Regions from separate parts of the Inquilinus ginsengisoli genome, predicted to be linked through region 3. Evidence: predicted binding sites of a transcription regulator. Region 3 holds the regulator's gene; each other region holds the start of a gene.
The links. Region 3 encodes PhoB, which activates phosphate uptake and scavenging genes when phosphate is short. Its sites were predicted from a motif close to TNTCATAAAACTGTCA; they were not measured.

Region 1: the regulator PhoB is predicted to act here: its motif matches at 1,800-1,815, upstream of E9232_RS15000 (UDP-2,3-diacylglucosamine diphosphatase).
Region 2: the regulator PhoB is predicted to act here: its motif matches at 3,244-3,259, upstream of E9232_RS18500 (PhoX family protein).
Region 4: the regulator PhoB is predicted to act here: its motif matches at 3,065-3,080, upstream of E9232_RS01810 (5'-nucleotidase, lipoprotein e(P4) family).

Annotation. Positions count from the first base shown of each region.
Region 1 covers NZ_JAVDPW010000005.1:109,716-114,671, forward strand. The annotation lists gene E9232_RS14995 (calcium-binding protein) at 28-1,662, shown strand; gene E9232_RS15000 (UDP-2,3-diacylglucosamine diphosphatase) at 1,914-2,714, shown strand; gene E9232_RS15005 (glycosyltransferase family 4 protein) at 2,758-3,762, shown strand; gene E9232_RS15010 (3-deoxy-D-manno-octulosonic acid transferase) at 3,785-4,956, shown strand, end outside.
Region 2 covers NZ_JAVDPW010000006.1:310,753-315,708, forward strand. The annotation lists gene E9232_RS18495 (beta strand repeat-containing protein) at 1-1,049, shown strand, start outside; gene E9232_RS18500 (PhoX family protein) at 1,158-3,152, opposite strand; gene E9232_RS18505 (hypothetical protein) at 3,321-4,956, opposite strand, start outside.
Region 3 covers NZ_JAVDPW010000009.1:267,034-271,989, forward strand. The annotation lists gene pstA (phosphate ABC transporter permease PstA) at 1-384, shown strand, start outside; gene pstB (phosphate ABC transporter ATP-binding protein PstB) at 390-1,223, shown strand; gene phoU (phosphate signaling complex protein PhoU) at 1,250-1,981, shown strand; gene phoB (phosphate regulon transcriptional regulator PhoB) at 1,978-2,685, shown strand; gene E9232_RS25325 (class I SAM-dependent methyltransferase) at 2,754-3,338, shown strand; gene E9232_RS25330 (transglycosylase SLT domain-containing protein) at 3,416-4,780, opposite strand; gene E9232_RS25335 (bifunctional acetate--CoA ligase family protein/GNAT family N-acetyltransferase) at 4,929-4,956, opposite strand, start outside.
Region 4 covers NZ_JAVDPW010000001.1:389,064-394,019, forward strand. The annotation lists gene ureG (urease accessory protein UreG) at 1-368, shown strand, start outside; gene E9232_RS01800 (dihydroxyacetone kinase family protein) at 566-2,260, opposite strand; gene E9232_RS01805 (glutathione S-transferase family protein) at 2,326-2,946, opposite strand; gene E9232_RS01810 (5'-nucleotidase, lipoprotein e(P4) family) at 3,096-3,953, shown strand; gene E9232_RS01815 (hypothetical protein) at 4,123-4,338, opposite strand; gene E9232_RS01820 (ATP12 family chaperone protein) at 4,494-4,956, shown strand, end outside.

The DNA.
Region 1 (4,956 bases), on a different contig from region 3:
GGATCGAGGCCAACAGGGGGAATTTCAGTGGCGATTTTCTCGGTTCTCAACGTCACCGGCATCGACAGCAACGGCGACTTTCTCGGCGACGGCATCCAGTTCGGATCGCTGCACAACGTCGCGTCCTCGGGCGTCGCGCTGGCGCCGCCCCCGGTGTTCACGCCGCTCGGCGGCACGGTCTTCTTCAACGACCTGGGCTCGCTGACGATCGTCGGCACCGGCCTGGGCTTTTTTCCGCCGGTCCTCGTCACCGGCACGGTCACCTCGCTGACCTACACCAAGCTGCTTCCGGTGTTCTCCATCACCGGCACCAGCGTGCCGCTCGCGGACCTGGCCACGGCGTTCCTTCTCGGCGGTGACGAGTTGACCCTTCTCGCCACCGTATTCTCGGGCGACGATACCATCACCGGGTCGTCCATGGCCGACAGGCTGTACGGCTTCGCCGGCAACGACATCATCCTGGGCAGCGACGGCAACGACACCCTGCGCGGCGGCGCCGGCATCGACATCCTCGACGGCGGCAACGGCTCGGATTTCGCCAACTACCAGGGCTCGGCCGCGGGGGTCAATGTCGACCTCTCGACCGGCATCAACACCGGCGGCGACGCCCAGGGCGACACCCTGACCAGCATCGAGAACCTCTACGGCTCCAGCAATGCCGACCACCTGACCGGCAACAGCGGCGCCAACATCATCGGCGGCGAGAACGGCGATGACGTCCTGGTCGGCAATGGCGGCGACGACGCCATGAACGGCGAGGCCGGCAACGACAATCTCGACGGCGGCGACGGGGCCGACCGGCTGGTCGGCGCTGCCGGCACCGACACCATCCATGGCGGCACTGGCGTCGACTCGATCGACGGCGGGGCCGACAACGACACCCTGTTCGGTGATGACGGCAACGACACCGTCGCCGGCGGCGACGGCGACGACCAGATCGACGGCGGGGCCGACAATGATGCCCTCTATGGCCAGGCCGGCGCCGATGTCATGGGTGGTGGTGACGGTAATGACGTCCTGCGCGGCGGCGATGGCGGCGACACCCTGAACGGCGGCACCGGCAACGACGTCCTGGAAGGGGATGGCGGGGCCGACGCGCTGAATGGCGGCGACGGCATCGACACGGCCTATTACGCCAACTCCGCCTCCGCGGTGACGGTGAACCTGGCCACCGGTGCCGGCGTTGGCGGTGATGCTCAGGGCGACACCCTGTCCGGCATCGAGCAGGTGCTGGGGTCGGCTTTCAACGACGTGCTGACCGGTGATGCCAGCGCCAACACGCTGCAGGGCCTGGGCGGTGACGACACCCTGACCGGTGGCGGCGGCGGCGACCTGCTGAAGGGCGGCGCCGGCAACGACACCTTCGTCTATCTCGTGATCGGCGACAGCACGGTGGCGGCGGCGGGCAAGGACGTGATCGGCGACTTCTCCACCGGCGACAAGATCGACCTGTCGGCGATCGACGCCAACGGCGCCGGGCCCGGCAATGGGGCCTTCATCTTCGGCACCGGCGCCTTCACCGGCGTGGCCGGCGAGTTGCGGGTGGTGACCATCGGCGGGGTGCAACTGGTCGCGGCCGACACCAATGGCGACCGGCAGCTCGACTTCGCCATCAACGTCGTGTCCGACCACGCCCTGACCGCGGCGGATTTCACGCTGTAGCCCAGGCCTCGGGCCGGCCCTCCCCCCGGCGGTGCCGCGGGGAGGGCCGGCCAACTGGCCGCGTTCAGAAAAGATTCACATCCCCGACGAAACAAATCGAAACAATCGGCATCAAACCGGGCCCGAGAAAGCACTCGTGACCGTTTTATTAAGTTTATCCAGTGCAGAATCACCGGTTGCATCTATATGTTGTTCCCGAACGGCGTCTCGTTTATATGGACGGTAGGCGACCGCTGAAGGATTGACGGCCCATGGAGCAGGTGACGCGCTATCGCACCATCTGGATCTCGGACGTCCATCTCGGCACCCGGGCCTGCAACGCCAACCTGCTCCTCGATTTCCTGAAGCACACCGACTCCGACGCGCTGTATCTGGTCGGCGACATCGTCGATGGCTGGCGGCTGAAGAAGAGCTGGTACTGGCCGCAGCAGCACAACGACGTGATCCAGAAGCTGCTGCGCAAGGCGCGCAAGGGCACCCGCGTCCTGTTCATTCCCGGCAACCATGACGAGGCCGCGCGCCAGTTCGTGGGCCAGAGCTTCGGCGATGTCGAGGTGGCCGAGGACTGCCTGCATGTCACGGCGGATGGCCGCCGCTTCCTGGTGATCCATGGCGACCAGTTCGACGTGGTGGTGCGCTACGCCAAATGGCTGGCCCATGTCGGCGACAAGGCCTACGAGCTGCTCCTGCACCTCAACACGGCGCTGAACCTCGTGCGCCGCCGTCTCGGCTTCTCCTACTGGTCGCTCTCGGCCTATATGAAGCAGCGGGCGAAGCGCGCGGTCGAATTCGTCGGCCGGTTCGAGATCGCCCTGGTCGAGGAAGCCAAGCGGCGGGGCGTGGACGGGGTCATCTGCGGCCACATCCACACCGCCGAACTGAAGGACATGCAGGGCATGACCTATGTGAATGACGGCGACTGGGTGGAGAGCTGCACTGCGCTGGTGGAGCATGACGACGGCCGCCTGGAGATCCTGCACTGGGCGGAGATCGTGGCGGCCCGCGACGCCGTCGCGCCGCAGCCGGACCTGAAGCCCCGGCGCGCCGCTTGATCCAGGCGGAGTTCGGCTTCCAGGACATGCGGGCCAGGGCTTGATGCGCATCCTGATCGTCAGCGATGCCTGGCTGCCCCAGGTCAACGGCGTTGTGCGCACCATCGAATCGACGCGCGACGAGCTGCGCCGCCGCGGCCATGTGGTCGAGGTGGTGGGGCCCGACCGCTTCGCCTCGATCCCGTGCCCGACCTATCCCGAGATCCGGCTGGCCATCGGCCAAGGCCGGCGCATGGCGCGGCTGATCGACGGCTTCGACCCCGACGCCATCCACATCTCGACCGAAGGCCCGCTGGGCTGGGCGGCGCGGCGCTACTGCATCCGCCGGCGGCTGTCCTTCACCACCTCGTTCCACACCCAGTTCCCGGAATACGTCCAGCTGCGCACCGGCATGCCGCTGGCCTCGACCTATGCCCTGCTGCGGCATTTCCACCGCGCCGCCGCCGCCGTGATGGTGGCGACCGACACGCTGGAGCGGAACCTGGCCAGCCGCGGCTTCCGCCGCCTGGCGCGCTGGAGCCGCGGCGTCGACACCCAGCGCTTCCAGCCGGCCCAGCGGCCCGGCCAGGGCTTGAAGCACGAGCGGCCACGCCACCTCTATGTCGGCCGGGTGGCGGTGGAGAAGAACCTCGACGCCTTCCTGTCGCTGCCGCTGGACGGCGAGAAGGTGGTGGTCGGCGGCGGCCCGTCGCTGCCGGCGTTCCAGGCGAAATACCCCGGCGTCACCTTCACCGGGTCGAAGGACGGGCAGGAGCTGGTCGACGCCTATGCCGCGGCCGACGTCTTCGTGTTCCCGTCGCGCACCGACACCTTCGGCCTGGTGATGCTGGAGGCGCTGGCCTGCGGCGTGCCGGTGGCGGCCTATCCGGTGCAGGGCCCGGCCGATGTCATTGGCGACGCGCCGGTCGGCCGGCTCGACGAAAATCTGGGCATCGCCATCACCGAAGCCTTAAAAGTGTCATCAGAGGATTGCCGTTCTTTCGCACTGCGCTATTCCTGGGAGGCATGTACAGATCAGTTCCTGACCCATCTGCACCCGTTCCGATGACCCTGACCCCCTTTGGCGGCCGATGATCTACGCGCTTTACCGCGGCCTGACCGATGCCGCCGGCCCCCTCGTGCCCCTGCTGCTGGCCCGGCGCACCCGCGCCGGCCGGGAGGATCCTGCTCGTCGCGGCGAGCGACTCGGCAATGCCAGCCTGGACCGGCCGCCCGGCCCGGTGATCTGGGTCCATGCCGCCAGCGTCGGCGAGGTGCTGTCGGTCCAGGTGCTGGTGCGGCGCCTGCTGGAGCGTGACCCGCGCATCTCGGTCCTGGTCACCACCGGCACCGTGACCTCGGCCCGGCTGGTGGCCGAGCGGCTGCCCGACCGCGCCGTGCACCAGTTCGCGCCGATGGACCGCATGGCGTTCGTCCGCCGCTTCCTCGACCATTGGAAGCCGGATTTGGCGATCTGGGTGGAATCCGAGATCTGGCCGAACATGCTGACCGAGATGGAGACCCGCGGCCTGCCGATCGCCCTGGTCAATGCCCGGATGTCGGAGCGGTCGTTCCGGCGCTGGCGCCGGCTGCCGCGGCTGATCCGCCGGCTGCTCGGCATCTTCCGCGTCATCCTGCCCTGGGATGAGCGGTCGGCCCGCAACTTCCGGGCCCTGGGCGCGCGCGGCGTCGGCACCGTCGGCAATCTGAAATTCTCCTCCGACCCGCCGGACGCGGACCTCGAGGAGCTGGCAGCGATGCGGGCCGCGATCGGCCGCCGCCCGGTGTGGCTGGCGGCCAGCACCCATCCCGGCGAGGAGGCGCAGATCGCCGAGGCGCACAAGGCGCTGGCGGCGAAGCGGCCGGGCCTCTTGACCATCCTGGCGCCGCGCCACCCCGACCGCGGGGCCGAGATTGCCGGGCTGGTCGAGGGGATGGGCCTGCGCGCGATCCGGCGCAGCGAGACGGCCCTGCCGGAGGCCGGCACCGACGTGCTGGTGGCCGACACCATCGGCGAGATGGGGATCTGGCTGCGGGTGTGCCCGGTCAGCTTCATCGGCGGGTCGCTGGTGCCGTTCGGCGGGCACAACCCGATCGAGGCGGCGCAGCTGGGCGCGGCGCTGGTCTATGGGCCGCACATGACCAACTTCCCCGACATCACGGCGCAGCTGGGCCAGGCCCGCGCGGCCATGCCGGTGGCCGATGCGGCGGCGCTGACCGTCGCGGTCGGCCGGCTGCTGGACGACCCGCTGGAGCGCCGGCG
Region 2 (4,956 bases), on a different contig from region 3:
TCGTCGGCTCGGCCCTCGCCGACCGGCTGTACGGCGACGCCGTTGCCAATGCGCTGAGCGGCGAGGACGGCGACGACACGCTCCGCGGCGGCGCAGGGGCGGATGTGCTGGACGGCGGCCACGGCTCGGATTTCGCCAACTACCAGGGCTCGGCCGCGGCGGTGACGGTCGACCTGCTCAACCACAGCGCCTCGGGCGGCGATGCCCAGGGCGACACGCTGGCCAACATCGAGAATCTCTACGGCTCCAGCAACGACGACCATCTCAGCGGCGATGCCGGCCGCAACGTGATCGGCGGCGAGAGCGGCAACGACACCCTGGCCGGAAATGGTGGCGACGACGCCATGAACGGTGAGAACGGCAACGACAATCTCGATGGCGGCGATGGGGCCGACCGCCTTGTCGGCGGCGCCGGCACCGACACCATCCATGGTGGCGCGGGCATCGACTCGATCGATGCCGGGGCCGACAACGACATCGTCTTCGGCGATGCCGGCAATGACGGCGTCTATGGCGGGACCGGTGACGACCAGATCGACGGCGGCGACGGCAACGACGTGCTCGAAGGCGCGGTCGGGGATGACACCATCAACGGCGGCGGCCAAGCCGACATCCTCCTCGGCGGGGACGGCAACGACACGCTCCGCGGCGGAGACGCCAACGACCGCCTGGTCGGGGGCGCTGGCGACGACGTGATCACCGGCGGTGGCGGCAGCGAGCTGCTGCAGGGTGGTGCCGGCAACGACACCTTCACGTATCAGGTAATCGGCGACAGCACGGTGGCGGCGGCGGGCAAGGACGTGATCGTCGACTTCACCACCGGCGACAGGATCGACTTGTCGGCGATCGACGCCAACGGCGCCGCGGCCGGCGACGGCGCCTTCATCTTCGGCACCGGCGCCTTCACCAGGGTGGCCGGCGAACTGCGTGTGGTGACCATCGGCGGGGTGCAACTGGTCGCGGCCGATATCAATGGCGACCGGCAGATCGACTTCGCCATCAACGTCATCTCCGACCATGCGCTGACCGCGGCGGATTTCGTGCTGTAGCGGATCGGCGGGTCGAGCGCCATCGGCGCCTCGACCCGCTCGGTCCTATGCCTGGGGCTGGGTGTGACCTCTCCCGCGAGGCGGAAGGGGTCACACGCCATTGGGCAATCAGGCGCCGATCTTGCCGCCGCCCTGCTTGGTGATCACCACCACCGACGGCCGCGGCGGCACGCCGTCCTGGAAGTCCGGCCAGCGGGTCGACGGGTCGGCGAAGGTGCTCGGCCGGCCGAATTCCGGCCATTCCTTGCCGCCTTCGCCCGGATGCTGCACCGAGACGAAAAAGGTGGCGAGGTCCGGGGTGATCTTCGGGCCGCACATCTCGGCCCCGACCGGGACGCGGAAGAACAGCTTGCCGGTGCCGCGGGCCTCGCCCTCGGTCTCCAGCCCCCAGATGCCGTCGGCGCGGCCGCTGTATTTGTAGTTGTTGCCGTCAGTGGCGACCCACAGCCGGCCATCGGCGTCGATCTCGCAATTGTCCGGCGACCCGAACCAGCCGTTCTGGGTGGTGCCGGGGTGGAAGGTGGCGCCGACAGCGGCGACGCTGGGGTCGCCGCACTTCACCAGCAGGTCCCAGGACGCGGTGGTCGCGGCATGGTCGCCATCGGTCGGCAGGATCTCGACGATGTGGCCGAACTTGTTCTCCGGCCGCGGGTTCACCGCGTCGACCTGCTCGGCCTTGCGCTTGTCGTTGTTGGTCAGGATGACATAGACCTTGCCGTTCACCGGGTTCGGCTGCACGTCCTCCGGCCGGTCCATCTTGGTGGCGCCCAAGAGGTCGCCGGCGCGGCGGGTCTCGATCAGCACATCGGCCTGGCTCTTGAAGCCGTTGGCCTCGGTCAGCGGGCCCTGGCCGAACACCACCGGCATCCAGGCGACCTTGCCGTCGGCGTCGAATTTCGCGACGTACAGCGTGCCCTCGTCCAGCAGATCCATGTTGGCCTTGCGGTCGGCCGGGTTGAACTTGCCCGCGGTGACGAATTTGTAGAGGTAGTCGAAGCGCTGGTCGTCGCCCATGTAGAACACCACGCGGCCATCCTTGGCCACGATGCTCTCGGCGCCCTCATGCTTGAAGCGGCCCATCGCGGTGCGCTTCTTCGGGGTGGAGGTCGGGTCGGTCGGGTCGATCTCGACCACCCAGCCGAAGCGGTTCGGCTCGTTCGGCTCCTTGACCAGGTCGAAGCGGTCGTGATGCAGGCTCCAGCCGTACTCGGCCTCGCCCAGGCCGTAGCGCTTGTAGTTGCGCGCCTCCGGGTGGTCGTCCTTCAGCTCGCCGCCGAAATAGCCGTTGAAGTTCTCCTCGGCATGCACCGTGGTGCCCCAGGGCGTGGTGCCGCCGGCGCAGTTGTTGATGGTGCCGATGACCTTGGTGCCGGTGGCGTCGGCCGAGGTCTTCAGCCGGTCGTGGCCGGCCGCCGGGCCGGTGACCAGGAACTCGGTCGACCGCGCGGTAATGCGGCGGCCATAGGCGCTGTCCGGCACCACGGCCCATTTGCCGTCGGCGCCGCGCTTGATCTCGATCACCGACTGGCCATGGGCGGCCATCTCGATGTCGATCTGCTCCTTGCTCTGCGCGCTCAGCTCGAACTCGCCCTTGGCGTCGGCCAGGCCGGGGAACATGATCGCGGCGTCGGTGTATTCGTGGTTCACCACCAGCAGGCCGTGGTCGCTGGTAGTCGACCCCAGCGGGAGCGGCACATAGCCGATGTAGTCGTTGTTGTAGCCGAACTGCTTCTCCTGGGCGTCCGCCGTCTGCTTCTGCACGTCGAAGGCGGGGGCGCCCTTGACCACCGGGTCGCCCCAGCGGATCAGGATGTCGGCATCGTAGCCCTGGGCGACATGGTGCTTGGTGTCGACCCCGGCCTGCAGCTCGTCGAAGGCGAAGCGCGAGCCCGAGGCCTGCGCCGGGCGGCTGGACAGCAGCGCCGCCGCCGGCCCCATCACCGCGCTGATCGCCGTGACGGCGAGGGCGCCGCGCAGCATGCCGCGCCGGCCGAAGCGGGCGTTGACGATGTCGCCCATCGTCGGGTTGGCGGAAGCGTTGCTGCTGCGGTCGTCCTGCTGTTCGTAGCGCTGGACGCGCGAAAGCGTGGAGTCGTGGTCCATCTCGGTCCTCTGGGCTGGCATGCCGTGGGCGGCGGGCTCGGGTCGAGGCCGGACATTAACTATCTGTAATGTTGGATCTGTTGCAGTTGGATGACGGTTCGATGACGCCGGGGACGTCGGCCCGGGCCGGCCGACGGGACTCGGCCGGCCCGGGCTTTGCTGTTGGCGCTATTCGCTGACCACGCAGGTCGGGCTGACCTTCACGATCAGCGGCAGGCTGGTGAAACCGGCGGTGCCGGTGGCGGTGGCCAGCTGCATCCGGCAGGTGTTGGTCGCCTGGTTGCGGGTCGCGGTCACCGTCACGCGGTTGCCGGCGGGCGGGTCCAGGACGACGTGGACGCCGTTGAGCGCCGGGGCCTCGTAGCTGCTCAGCCGGGTGCCGACGGCGGTCCACACCACGGCATATTGCTTGCCGTCGCGCTGCACCGTGGTCACCGACACGGTGCCGTCGGTCCGGGTGGCCGCGAGCGGCGTCGCGGCGGTGGTGGAATCGACGTCCAGCAGGTGGACGCTGCTGGGGTTGGGGCCGGGCACCTGGACGTTCCACTCGCTCGACGCGAACCGCCCGACGGTGCAGGCGCCCTGCAGCGGATCGCAGCTGTCATCCACCGTGACCGGATGGACCGCGGTGGTGGCAGCACCGGCCAGCCGGCGGACCAGCAGCGCCGACCCGCCCACCACGGCGCGCGCCCGGTCACCGCCGGAGGCGACGAAGGTGCCGAGCGAGCGGAAGCGCAGCAGCAGCGGATTCGGCGTTGCCGAATAGGCCGCCCTGGTCGCCAGGGCGTCGCGCACCAGCACCGAGGCGCCGGTCGTGCCCGGCAGCAGCACGATCTCGCGCCGCGCCACGCCGACGATCGCCGAGGCGTTGCCCTGGAAGCGGAACTGCCCGGCATAGTCGCAGCGCGTCACCGCGACGCCCGTGCTGGGGCTGGACCGCGCCAGCAGGAACCGCGTCGACAGCCCCGCCGGCACGATGTCGGGCGGATTCACCTCGCCCCAGCTGGCCTGGCTCGGCCGGTACTCCGGGTTGAAATGCGGCTGCGACATCGTCGGCGCGTTGCCGGTCAGCGTCGACTGAGACCCGTAGGGCGACGGGTCGACCAGCAGGTCGTCGGCGCCGCGGGTCAGGGTGATGTTGCCGGCGTCGACATGCTGGTGGTTGCTGATGATGCCGCGGCACTGGCTGACCAGCCAGGTGCCGGTCGGGGCGAAGCTGGTGCGGGCATAGAAGTTGCCGGAGCCGGCGGCGAGATAGCTCACCGGCAGCGCGGCGCGGTTGATGGTCTGGGCCGGGGTCGTCTCGGCCGCGACCAGCGACTGGGTCAGGAGGGTGAAGTCGCCGTTGAGGGCCGGTGTCGGCAGGGCGAGACGGGCGATCTCTCCCTTGGCCTGGGCCTTGTCCGCCGCGGCGGCGGGGCCGGCGATCACGCCGTAGAGCGGCAGGGGGTCGGGCTCCAGCGTCGGCGCTTCGTTCTGGACGTCGCCGCCGATGAACGTCCGGTTGTTCGGGGTCAGGGCGTAGACTTGGCGGATCAGCACCGCATGCAGCCAGGGTCCGATCCAGGGCTGCTGCACGCCCTGCTGGACCATGGCCCGGCCGGCCAGGGCGTAGGACGCCACGGAGAGCGGCCCGTACTCCCAGCCCTCAGCCCAGTCGCCGCCCAGCATCGGCCGGCGCGGGGCCTGGGCGGCGGCCATGATGTGGCCCCACATCTCGTTGGTGACGTAGGTCCACAGCGACGTGCCGGTGCCGGCCGTCGCGGCGTCCATCTCGTCGGCGTGGCCGATCGCCATCAGGGTC
Region 3 (4,956 bases):
ACCGAGGACATGCTGCGGCTGGTGCCGAACACCCTGCGCGAGGCGGCGTCGGCGCTGGGCTCGCCGCAATGGAAGGTGGTCACCCAGGTCTGCTACCGCGCCGCGCGCAACGGCATCATCACCGGCGTCCTGCTGGCGATCGCGCGCATCAGCGGTGAGACGGCGCCGCTGCTCTACACCTCGTTCAGCAGCCAGTTCTGGAGCGCGGACATGGGGCAGGCGATCGCCAACCTGCCGGTGACGATCTACCAGATGACGCTGAACAGCACCGATCCGCGATCGGTCGAGCTGGCCTGGAGCGGGGCGCTCCTGATCACCGTGACGATTCTCCTCCTCAACATCATCGCCCGGGCGCTCTCCTCGCTCGGCAGCAAGCAGGGCTGACGGTCATGACAGGCAATGGTGCGCAGGTGACGACGCTCGACATGAACATCAATGTCGACCGCCCGACCGGCCTCGGCCGCGACCTCCGCGAGAAGGTCACGGTCCGCAACCTGTCCTTCTTCTACGAGGACCATGAGGCGCTGAAGAAGATCAACCTGCCGCTGTACGAGCGCTGCGTCACCGCCTTCATCGGTCCCTCGGGCTGCGGGAAGTCGACCCTGCTGCGCATCCTGAACCGGATGTACGATCTGTACCCGAAGCAGCGCGCCACCGGCGAAGTGCTGCTGGACGGCCAAAACATCCTGGCGCCGAAGCAGGACGTCAACCTGCTGCGCGCCCGGGTCGGCATGGTGTTTCAGAAGCCGACGCCGTTCCCGATGTCGATCTACGACAACGTCGTCTTCGGCATCCGGCTGTACGAGAAGCTGGACCAGGCCGAGATGGACAGCCGGGTCGAGGCGGCGCTGCGCCGCGCCGCGCTGTGGGACGAGGTCAAGGACAAGCTGAAGAAGAGCGGCACCAGCCTGTCCGGCGGACAGCAGCAGCGCCTGTGCATCGCCCGCACCATCGCGATGCGGCCGGACGTGCTGCTGCTCGACGAGCCGACCTCGGCGCTCGACCCGATCTCGACCGCGAAGATCGAGGAGCTGATCGACGAGCTGAAGACCGACTACACCATCGCGATCGTCACCCACAACATGCAGCAGGCGGCCCGCGCCGCCGACTTCACCGCCTTCATGTATCTCGGCGAGCTGGTCGAGTTCGGCGAGACTTCGGAGCTGTTCACCAGCCCGAAGAACGAGCGGACGCACAGCTACATCACCGGCCGCTTCGGCTGAGCTCCCGGTCAGGAAGGGTCCGCACCATGGCTAATGAACATATCGTCAAATCCTTCGATCAGGAGCTCGAGGCGCTGCGCCGCACCATCGTGCAGATGGGCGGCCTGGCCGAAAGCCAGCTCGAGCTCGCCATCCAGGCCGTGGTCCGCCGCGACGCCGACCTCGCCGGCCGGGTGGTGCGCAGCGACGAGCAGATGGACGCCTACGAGACCTCGATCGACGCCCAGGTGGTGCAGATCCTGGCGCTGCGCCAGCCCTTCGCCGGCGACCTGCGCGAGGTGGTCTCAGCCCTGCGCATCGCCTCGGACCTGGAGCGGATCGGCGACTATTCCGCCAACATCGCCAAGCGCTCCCTGGCGCTGGCCCAGGTGCCGGTGGTCCGGCCGGTGGCGACGCTGCCGCGCATGGGCCGGATGGTGCAGCAGATCATCAAGGACGTGCTCGACGCCTACACCGAGCGCGACCTGGAGAAGGCGTTGTCCGCCTGGCGCCAGGACGAATCGGTCGACGACCTCTACACCAGCCTGTTCCGCGAGACCCTCACCTACATGATGGAGGATCCGCGCAACATCACGCCCTGCACCCATGTGCTGTTCATCGCCAAGAACATCGAGCGCATCGGCGACCACGCCACCAACATCGCCGAGCTGATCCACTTCCTGCTCACCGGCAAGCCGATCAAGGATGCGCGCCCCAAGGGCGACTCATCCTCCTTCACCGTCGTCATCCCCGAGGCAAAGTCGGAGGATAGCCCATGAGGGCCGGCATTCAGCCGCTGGTTCTGGTGGTCGAGGACGAAGTCGACCTCGTCACCCTGCTGACCTACAACCTGGAGCGCGAGGGCTTCCGCGTCCTGGCCGCCTATGACGGCGAAGAGGCGCTGCTGCTGGCCAGCGAGCAGCGCCCCGACCTGGTGCTGCTGGACTGGATGCTGCCGCATCTCTCGGGCATCGAGGTCTGCCGGCAGCTGCGCCGCGGCGCCAAGACCCGCGACATCCCGGTGATCATGCTGACCGCGCGCGGCGAGGAAGGGGATCGCGTCCGCGGCCTCGATTCCGGCGCCGACGACTATGTCGCCAAGCCGTTCTCAACGCCGGAACTCCTGGCCCGGATCAAGGCGGTGCTGCGCCGGACCTCGCCGTCCAGCGCCGGCGACATGCTCAGCTACGCCGATCTCAGCATGGATCTCGGCGGCCACCGCGTCCGCCGCGGCAACCGCGACGTCCATCTCGGCCCCACCGAGTTCCGCCTGCTGCGCCACTTCATGCAGCATCCCGGCCGGGTGTTCAGCCGCGAGCAGCTGCTCGACATCGTCTGGGGCCACGACGTCTATGTCGAGCCGCGCACCGTCGACGTGCACATCCGCCGCCTGCGCAAGGCGCTGAACGACGACACCGAGATCGACCTGATCCGCACCGTCCGTTCGGCCGGCTACTCGCTGGACGTCCAGGCCCAGGCCTGATCCGCCGCCAGGCGGGCTCTTATGATCGTGCCGACCCGTAGTCTCGACCCCGGATTCGGAGGCGTCGCATGAACAAGGATTCCTGGCTGTTCCTTCGGCTGTGGTTCCGGTCGCCGCTCAAGATCGCGGCCTGGGCGCCCTCCAGCCCCGCTCTGGCCCGGGCCTTCGCCCGCCATGTCGACCCGCGGGTCGAGGACCCGGTGCTGGAGCTCGGCGCCGGCACCGGCAGCATCACCGAGGAGCTGCTGGCGACCGGACTGCCGCCGGAGAAGCTGATCGTGGTCGAGAAGATGCCGGAGCTGTGCGCCGTGCTGCGCCGCCGCTTCCCGGGCGTGCGGGTGCTGGAGGGCGACGTTGCCGACATCGGCACGATGCTGGAGGCGGCCGGTGTCATCAGGCTGTCGACGGTGGTGTCGACCCTGCCGATCATCTGGTTCCCGCTCGAGCTGCAGCGCCGCATCATCGACGCTGCCTTCACCCGGATGGGCCGGGCCGGCCAGTTCCTGCAGATCACCAACCAGATCCTGTCGCCGCTGCCGCGGCGCAAACTGGGGCTGCGCGGGCGCTTGGTCGACTTCGTCTGGCGCAGCCTGCCGCCCTCGGGCGCCTGGAGCTATCGCCGCGACGGCAAGGGGATGATCGACGCGACCTGATCCCGGCTTCGGACAGCAAAAAGCCCGCGACGCCGGACCGGCATCGCGGGCTTTTTTGGGGAGCAGGGAGCGCCGGCCTACTTGCCCGGCGCGCTGGGAACGAACCAGCCGGCCGGCAGGCCGTTGGTCTGGCGGCGCGGCTCGCCGGCGTCGGCGACCTGCTGGATCGCCGGGCGGTTGGCCTTGGCCGAGGCCACGCGGACCGGCGGGGCGTCGGGGATCGGCGCCATGCGGGTCGGGGCGGCGGTGGCGCGGACCGGCGGCGCAGCCGGAACCGCCGCCGCGACCCGGACCTCGGGCGCCGGGGCGCGGGCCACCGGCTGGGCGTCCGGGATCGGCGCCATGCGGGCCGGCGGCGGCAGCACGCTGCGCGTCACCGGGGTTGCCGCGGCCACCTGGCTGCTGCCGTCGGGGATCGGGGCCATGCGGACCGGGGCCGGCACCACGACGGTGCGGGCGGCCGGGGCCACGGTGGCGACCTGGACGGCGCCGGCGTCGGGGATCGGCCGCATCTGCACCGGGGCCGGCTGCACCGTCCGGGCGGCCAGGGCGGCCACCGGATTCTGCTGCACGGCGCGGTAGGCGCTCGACCCATCGGGGATCGGCTGCATCGCCGCGACCACGGTGGTGCCGCGCATCGACGAGCCATCGGGGATCGGCTGCATGGCTGCGACCACGGTCGCACCACGCATCGACGAGCCATCGGGGATGGGTTGCATGGCTGCGACCACGGTCGCACCACGCATCGACGAGCCATCGGGGATGGGTTGCATGGCTGCGACCACGGTGGTGCCGCGCATCGACGAGCCGTCGGGGATCGGCTTCATCGCCGCGACCACGGTGGTGTTGCGGGTCGCCGGGATCTGCCGGTCGATCTGGGCCGCCGCGTACTGGGTCATGCGGTCGGGCGCGCTCTTGCCGGGCAGGATGCCGGCGATCTGCGGCGCGATGATGTCCATGTAGCGCCGGGTCTCGCGCGGCAGCGGCCGGCCTTCCTCGACGTATTGGCGATAGCGTTCCGGCCCGGCATTGTAGGCGCCGAGGAAGCCGGGATAGCCATAGAGGTCGTACATGTCGCGGATATAGGCCGCGCCGGCGATGATGTTGTCGCGCGGGTTGTAGGCATCGCCGCCCAGGCCGTGCTGGTAGCGCAGCTCGTCATACGTGCCGGGCATCACCTGCATCAGGCCCATGGCGCCGGCGGTGCTGGTGATCGGCTGGCCACCCTTCCAATGGGTCTGGCCGCCGCTTTCCACCTGCATTACGGCGCGGATCCAGGCCTCGGGCACGTCGAAGCGACGCGACGCCTCGTGAATCTCGGCACCCCAGGGGCCGCTCGCGACCACGGGCTTCGGCTTGGGCGCCTCGGCGCAGGCGGCCAGCAGGCCGGCAAGCAACGCGGTGGCCGCAACAGCCCTGGTCCAGCGGGTTGTCCCTGGCATATTCCCCTCCATGCTCCCCCGAATCGCAAAGACCGACGGCGGCGCCGCAGGCCCCAACATTAACGCAGGCGATTAACGTATACGGATAAGTCCTTCATTCAAAGTACAAAACGCCGACCAGCCTGTCCCCCAGACGGTCGAACAATTGTCAGGAATGCTGACCGAGAGCGGGCAGG
Region 4 (4,956 bases), on a different contig from region 3:
CGGCGGTGGCGGAGATGCGCCGCCGCTTCCCCGACCTCGACCTGGTGCTGATCGAATCCGGCGGCGACAACCTGGCCGCCACCTTCAGCCCGGAGCTGGCGGACCTCACCATCTACGTCATCGACGTCTCGGCCGGCGACAAGATCCCGCGCAAGGGCGGCCCGGGCATCACCCGGTCCGACCTCTTGGTGATCAACAAGACCGACCTGGCGCCGCTGGTCGGCGCCTCGCTCGAGGTGATGGACCGGGACTCCCGCAAGATGCGCGGCGAACGGCCCTTCGTCTTCGCCCGGGTGCGCAGCGGCGACGGGGTGGCGGACATCGCCAGCTTCATCGAGACGGCGGGGGGGCTGGTTCCGCGCGCGTAAGCAGGATCAGCGCGTGACCTCTCCCACCCGAGAGACCTTTTCAGAAATCCAACATCGTCATTGCGAGCGCAGCGAAGCAATCCATCGGGCCGCTCGTGCGGGCCCATGGATTGCTTCGTCGGCTTCGCCTCCTCGCAATGACGGTTTGGGGAAGGCATTCCGGGATGCCTCGCCAGGCGGAGAGGTGAAGCGACCGTCTATCGGATAATCGGCTTCAGCGCCTGCAGCCAGACCAGGACGGCGGCGGCGCCGGCGTCCGGCACGCCGATGGCGCGGTCGCCGAGATAGCTGGCGCGGCCCAGCCGCGGCCGCATCCGCGCCGTGGCGTCGGTGCCGGCCATCGCCGCCGCGACGCAGGCGGCCCAGGCCTCGGCCGGGGATTTGCCGCCGGCGACCGCGGCGGCGAAGGCCTCGGCGGCCGGGTGCAGCGCATCCAGCATGGTGCGGTCGCCCGGCTTGGCGCCGCCGAGATCGGCAATGGCCTGCACCGCCGTGGTGAAGGCTTCGCCCCAGGCGGCGGGGGTGGGTGTCGCAACGCCGGACAGGCGCCGCGATGCGCGCAGCAGGGCGGTGGCGTAGAACGGGCCGGAGCTGCCGCCGATCGCCCGGCGCAGCGCGTCGCCGACGGATTTCAGGGCGACCGCCGGCGTCGCCCAGGCGGTGCCGGGCAGGGCGCGGATCGCCTCCGCTGCCCGGACCATGCTGGCGCCGAGGTCGCCGTCGCCGGCCCGGGAATCCAGGTCGGTCAGATGCGGCTCGGCCTTCTCGAACGCGCCCGCCACCGCCAGCCCGGCGACCTTCAGCGCGTCGGCGAGGGGTGAGGGTATCACCACGACCTCGGCGGTCGGTGCCGGGACCGGCGCCGCGATCCGGCGCTTCGGCCCGATCCGGCCGCCGCCCGGCCAGGCCGGGGCGCTCGCAGCCGCGTCCAGCAGGGCCAGCCGCGCATCGTCGAGCCTGAGCAGGCTGAGCGAGCAGCCCGGCATGTCCAGCGCGGTCAGGAAGTTGCCGGCCCAGGCCCGCTCCACCACGATGCCGCGGGCCGCGAGGTCGGTCAAGGCGGCGCGGGCGACGATCGACAGCTCCAGCGGCGGGGTGGCGCCCAGGCCGTTGACCAGCAGCGCCACCCGGTCGCCGCGGCCGAGGCTGCGGTCCGACACGATGGCGTCCAGCATCTCGGCCACCAGCGTGTCGGCCGGCTGCATCGGCCCGCGCCGCACCCCGGCCTCGCCATGGATGCCCAGGCCCAGCTCGATCTCGTTGTCGCCCAAGGCGAAGCCGGGCTTGCCGGCGGTGGGCACGGTGCAGGCGCCCAGCGCCACGCCCATGCTGCCCAGGTCCGCGGCGGCCGCGCGGGCGATCTCCGCGACTTCCGCCAGGGGCTTGCCGGCCGCGATGGCGGCGCCGGCCAGCTTGTGGATCAGCACGGTGCCGGCGATGCCGCGGCGGCGCGCCGCCTCGACCGTGTCGCGCAGCGCCACGTCGTCGGCCACCACCACGATCTCGACCGGGATGCCCTCGTCATGCGCCAGCTCCGCCGCCAAGCCGAAGTTCAGCCGGTCGCCGGTGTAGTTCTTGACCACCAGCACCGCCCCGGCCGGGCCGGCGGCGGCGCGGATGCCGGCCAGCACGGCGTCGGTGCTGGGCGAGGTGAAGACGTCGCCGGCGACGGCGGCGGTCAGCATACCGGGGCCGACATAGCCGGCATGGGCCGGCTCATGCCCGCTGCCGCCGCCGGACAGCAGGGCGACGGGCCGCGAGGCCGGCACCGGCAGCTCGGCGCGGACCACCACGGCCTCTTCCTCCAGCAGGGCCAGGCCGGGATGCAGGTCGACGAACCCCTCCAGCATCTCGCGGAGGACATGGCGTGGATTGTTGATGAGCTTCTTCATGTCAAAGCCCCTTGCGGCATCGGGTGGGTCGAAATCAGCCGAATCTAAACCAGGCCAGCGGTGGATCAGCCCTGGTTGCGTTCCCAGACCTTGGCCAGCGCCGGGTCGGCGCGCAGCGTTCCGGCGATGGCGGCCAGCTTCGGGCATTCGGCGCTGAACCATTCGGCGCGCGGGCGCCAGCTATTCATCACCGCGATGTAGACGTCGATGGCCGACCGGGTCTCGCCCAGGAACCAGGGGGTGCCGGTCACCGCCTCCATTTGCCGCCACAGCATCTTCCGGTGCTCGTCGGTCGAGGCCCGCAGCTCGGCCTTGGCCGCATCGCCGGAGACCCAGCGGCCGGGATCGTCGCCGAAGGTCCAGGTCGGGTACAGCGCGGCGACGATGAACACCAGGCGGCGCAGGAACACGGCCCGGCCCGGATGGCCCGGCGGCGGGGCCAGCCCGGCCTCCGGTGCCACATCGGCCAGATGCAGGGTGATCGCCGCGCTCTCGGTCATCACGGTGCCGTCGGGCAGCACCAGGACCGGCACCTGGGTCAGCGGATTGAGGCGCTGCAGCAGCTCGCGGTCGGTCGGGCTTTCCCAGACATCGACCGACTTGACCGCATAGGGCACGCCGGCGATCGCCAGCATGATCTCGCTGAGCGCGGAGCCGGTGCCCGGCGTGGCGTAGAGCGTGTACATGGTTCCATCCCTTCGTCGCGGCCCCAGCACTCCTAACACGGCGAGACGGGTCGCGACATCGGCGAGAGCGGTGCGCAGGAACAGGGTTGCCGTCACCCCCGCCACCTTGCTCAAATGCCGTCAAGAAACTGTAACATTGGAGGCTTCGGATGGCGCGATATGGTTCGGTCTCGGCCCTCGCCCTGCTGGCGCTGGCCCTTCCGGCGGCGGCAGGCTCGGCCCAGGCGCAGCAGGGCCCGGGACAGAACGACAATCTGAACGCCGTGCTGTGGGACCAGACCTCGGTCGAATTCCAGGCCAATGCGCTCGGGGCCTATGCGCTGGCCCGGATCCGGCTGGACGAGGCGCTGGCCGACGCGTCGCGCACCGCGGCGCCGGCCGAACAGACCGGCGACTTCAAGAACTTCCCGCCGGCCGTCGTGCTCGACGTCGACGACACCGTGCTGAACACCTCGCCCTACCAGGCCCGCAACGTGGCGGAAGGCAGCGGCTTCGATCCGAAGACCTGGACCCAGTACGTCAAGGCCAAGATCGACACCCCGATTCCCGGCGCGGTCGAATTCACCCAATACGCCGCGTCGAAGGGGGTGAAGGTGTTCTACGTCACCAACCGCACCAAGGAAGAGGAGGGGCCGACGGTCGAGCACATGAAGGCGCTGGGCTTCCCGATGGGCGACAATGTCGACACCTTCCTCAGCGCCAAGGAGCAGCCGGACTGGACCTCGGCCAAGAGCACGCGCCGCGCCTTCATCGCCAAGGACTACCGGATCCTGCTGCTGCTCGGCGACAATTTCGGCGACTTCACCGACGCCTACAAGGGCACGGTGGCGGAGCGGCAGGCGGCGTTCGAGGCGGCCAAGGACCATTGGGGCCGCGACTGGATCGCCATCGCCAATCCGACCTATGGCTCGTTCGAATCGGCGCCGTACAAGGGCGACTACAAGTTGCCGGCGGAGGAGCAGCGCAAGCTGAAGATCGAGGCGCTGCAGCCCTGGAACGGGCAGTAGTCCCGCCGCCGGGGCCGCGGTGGTCAGGGCCTGTTTGAGAATGCGCTGGTGTGAGTCGGCTGGCGGTGGTGTCGAGAACCGGCGCGCAGCGGACGTTTGAGTCCGTGAGCACCGGAAGCTTCGAGACCGCCATCAGGCGGCCGCACCAGTAGCATTATCAGGCAGGTCCTCAGAAGCCGCGGCCCTGGAACGGGTGGCCCGTCACCAGTGACACCAGGTGCGCCAGCATCAGGATCACCACCAGCGCCGCCACCATCATCACCGGGATCACCGGGAACAGGCGCACCTCGCCCGGCGGCGGCTTGCGCCAGTCGAGCACCACCATGGCCGCGACCACCGCCAGGGCCGCGGCGAGGATGATGATGGTGGTGGTCAGGTCGAACATCTCAGCCTCTGCGGACACGCAGGCCCTGCGGTAGCATCCGGGCGGGCGGAAATGGAAGCGCCGGTTGCTCCCTGCGAGCGAGACTCGACAAGCGGGTTGCATCCGCGGCCGCGATTTGCCGATATCGGCGCGGCGGATGCTGACGGGGTCGGGTGATGAAGCGCTTCTACAAGATCGTGACGGCGGTGCCGGCCGGGGACGGGTTCGGCGTCATGCTCGACGGCAAGCCGATCAAGAGCCCGGCCAAGGCCGCCTTCGTGCTGCCCAGCCGCGCTTTGGCCGAGGCGGTGGCGGCGGAGTGGGACGCGCAGGCCGAGGCGGTGGTGCCGTCCGCCATGCCGCTGATGCAGCTGGCCGCGACTGCGATCGACAAGGTGGCGCCGAACCGCGACCTGATCATCGACACCATCGCCCCCTATGGCGGCACCGACCTGCTGTGCTACCGGGCCGAGGCGCCGGCGGCGCTGGTCCAGCGCCAGCACGCGGTGTGGCAGCCGCTGCTCGACTGGGCGATGACGGCGCATGACGCGCCCCTGGTGGTGACCGCGGGCATCGTCCACAAGGCCCAGCCAGCGGCGTCGCTGGCGGCGCTGCGCGCGGCGGTGGCGGCGCAGGACC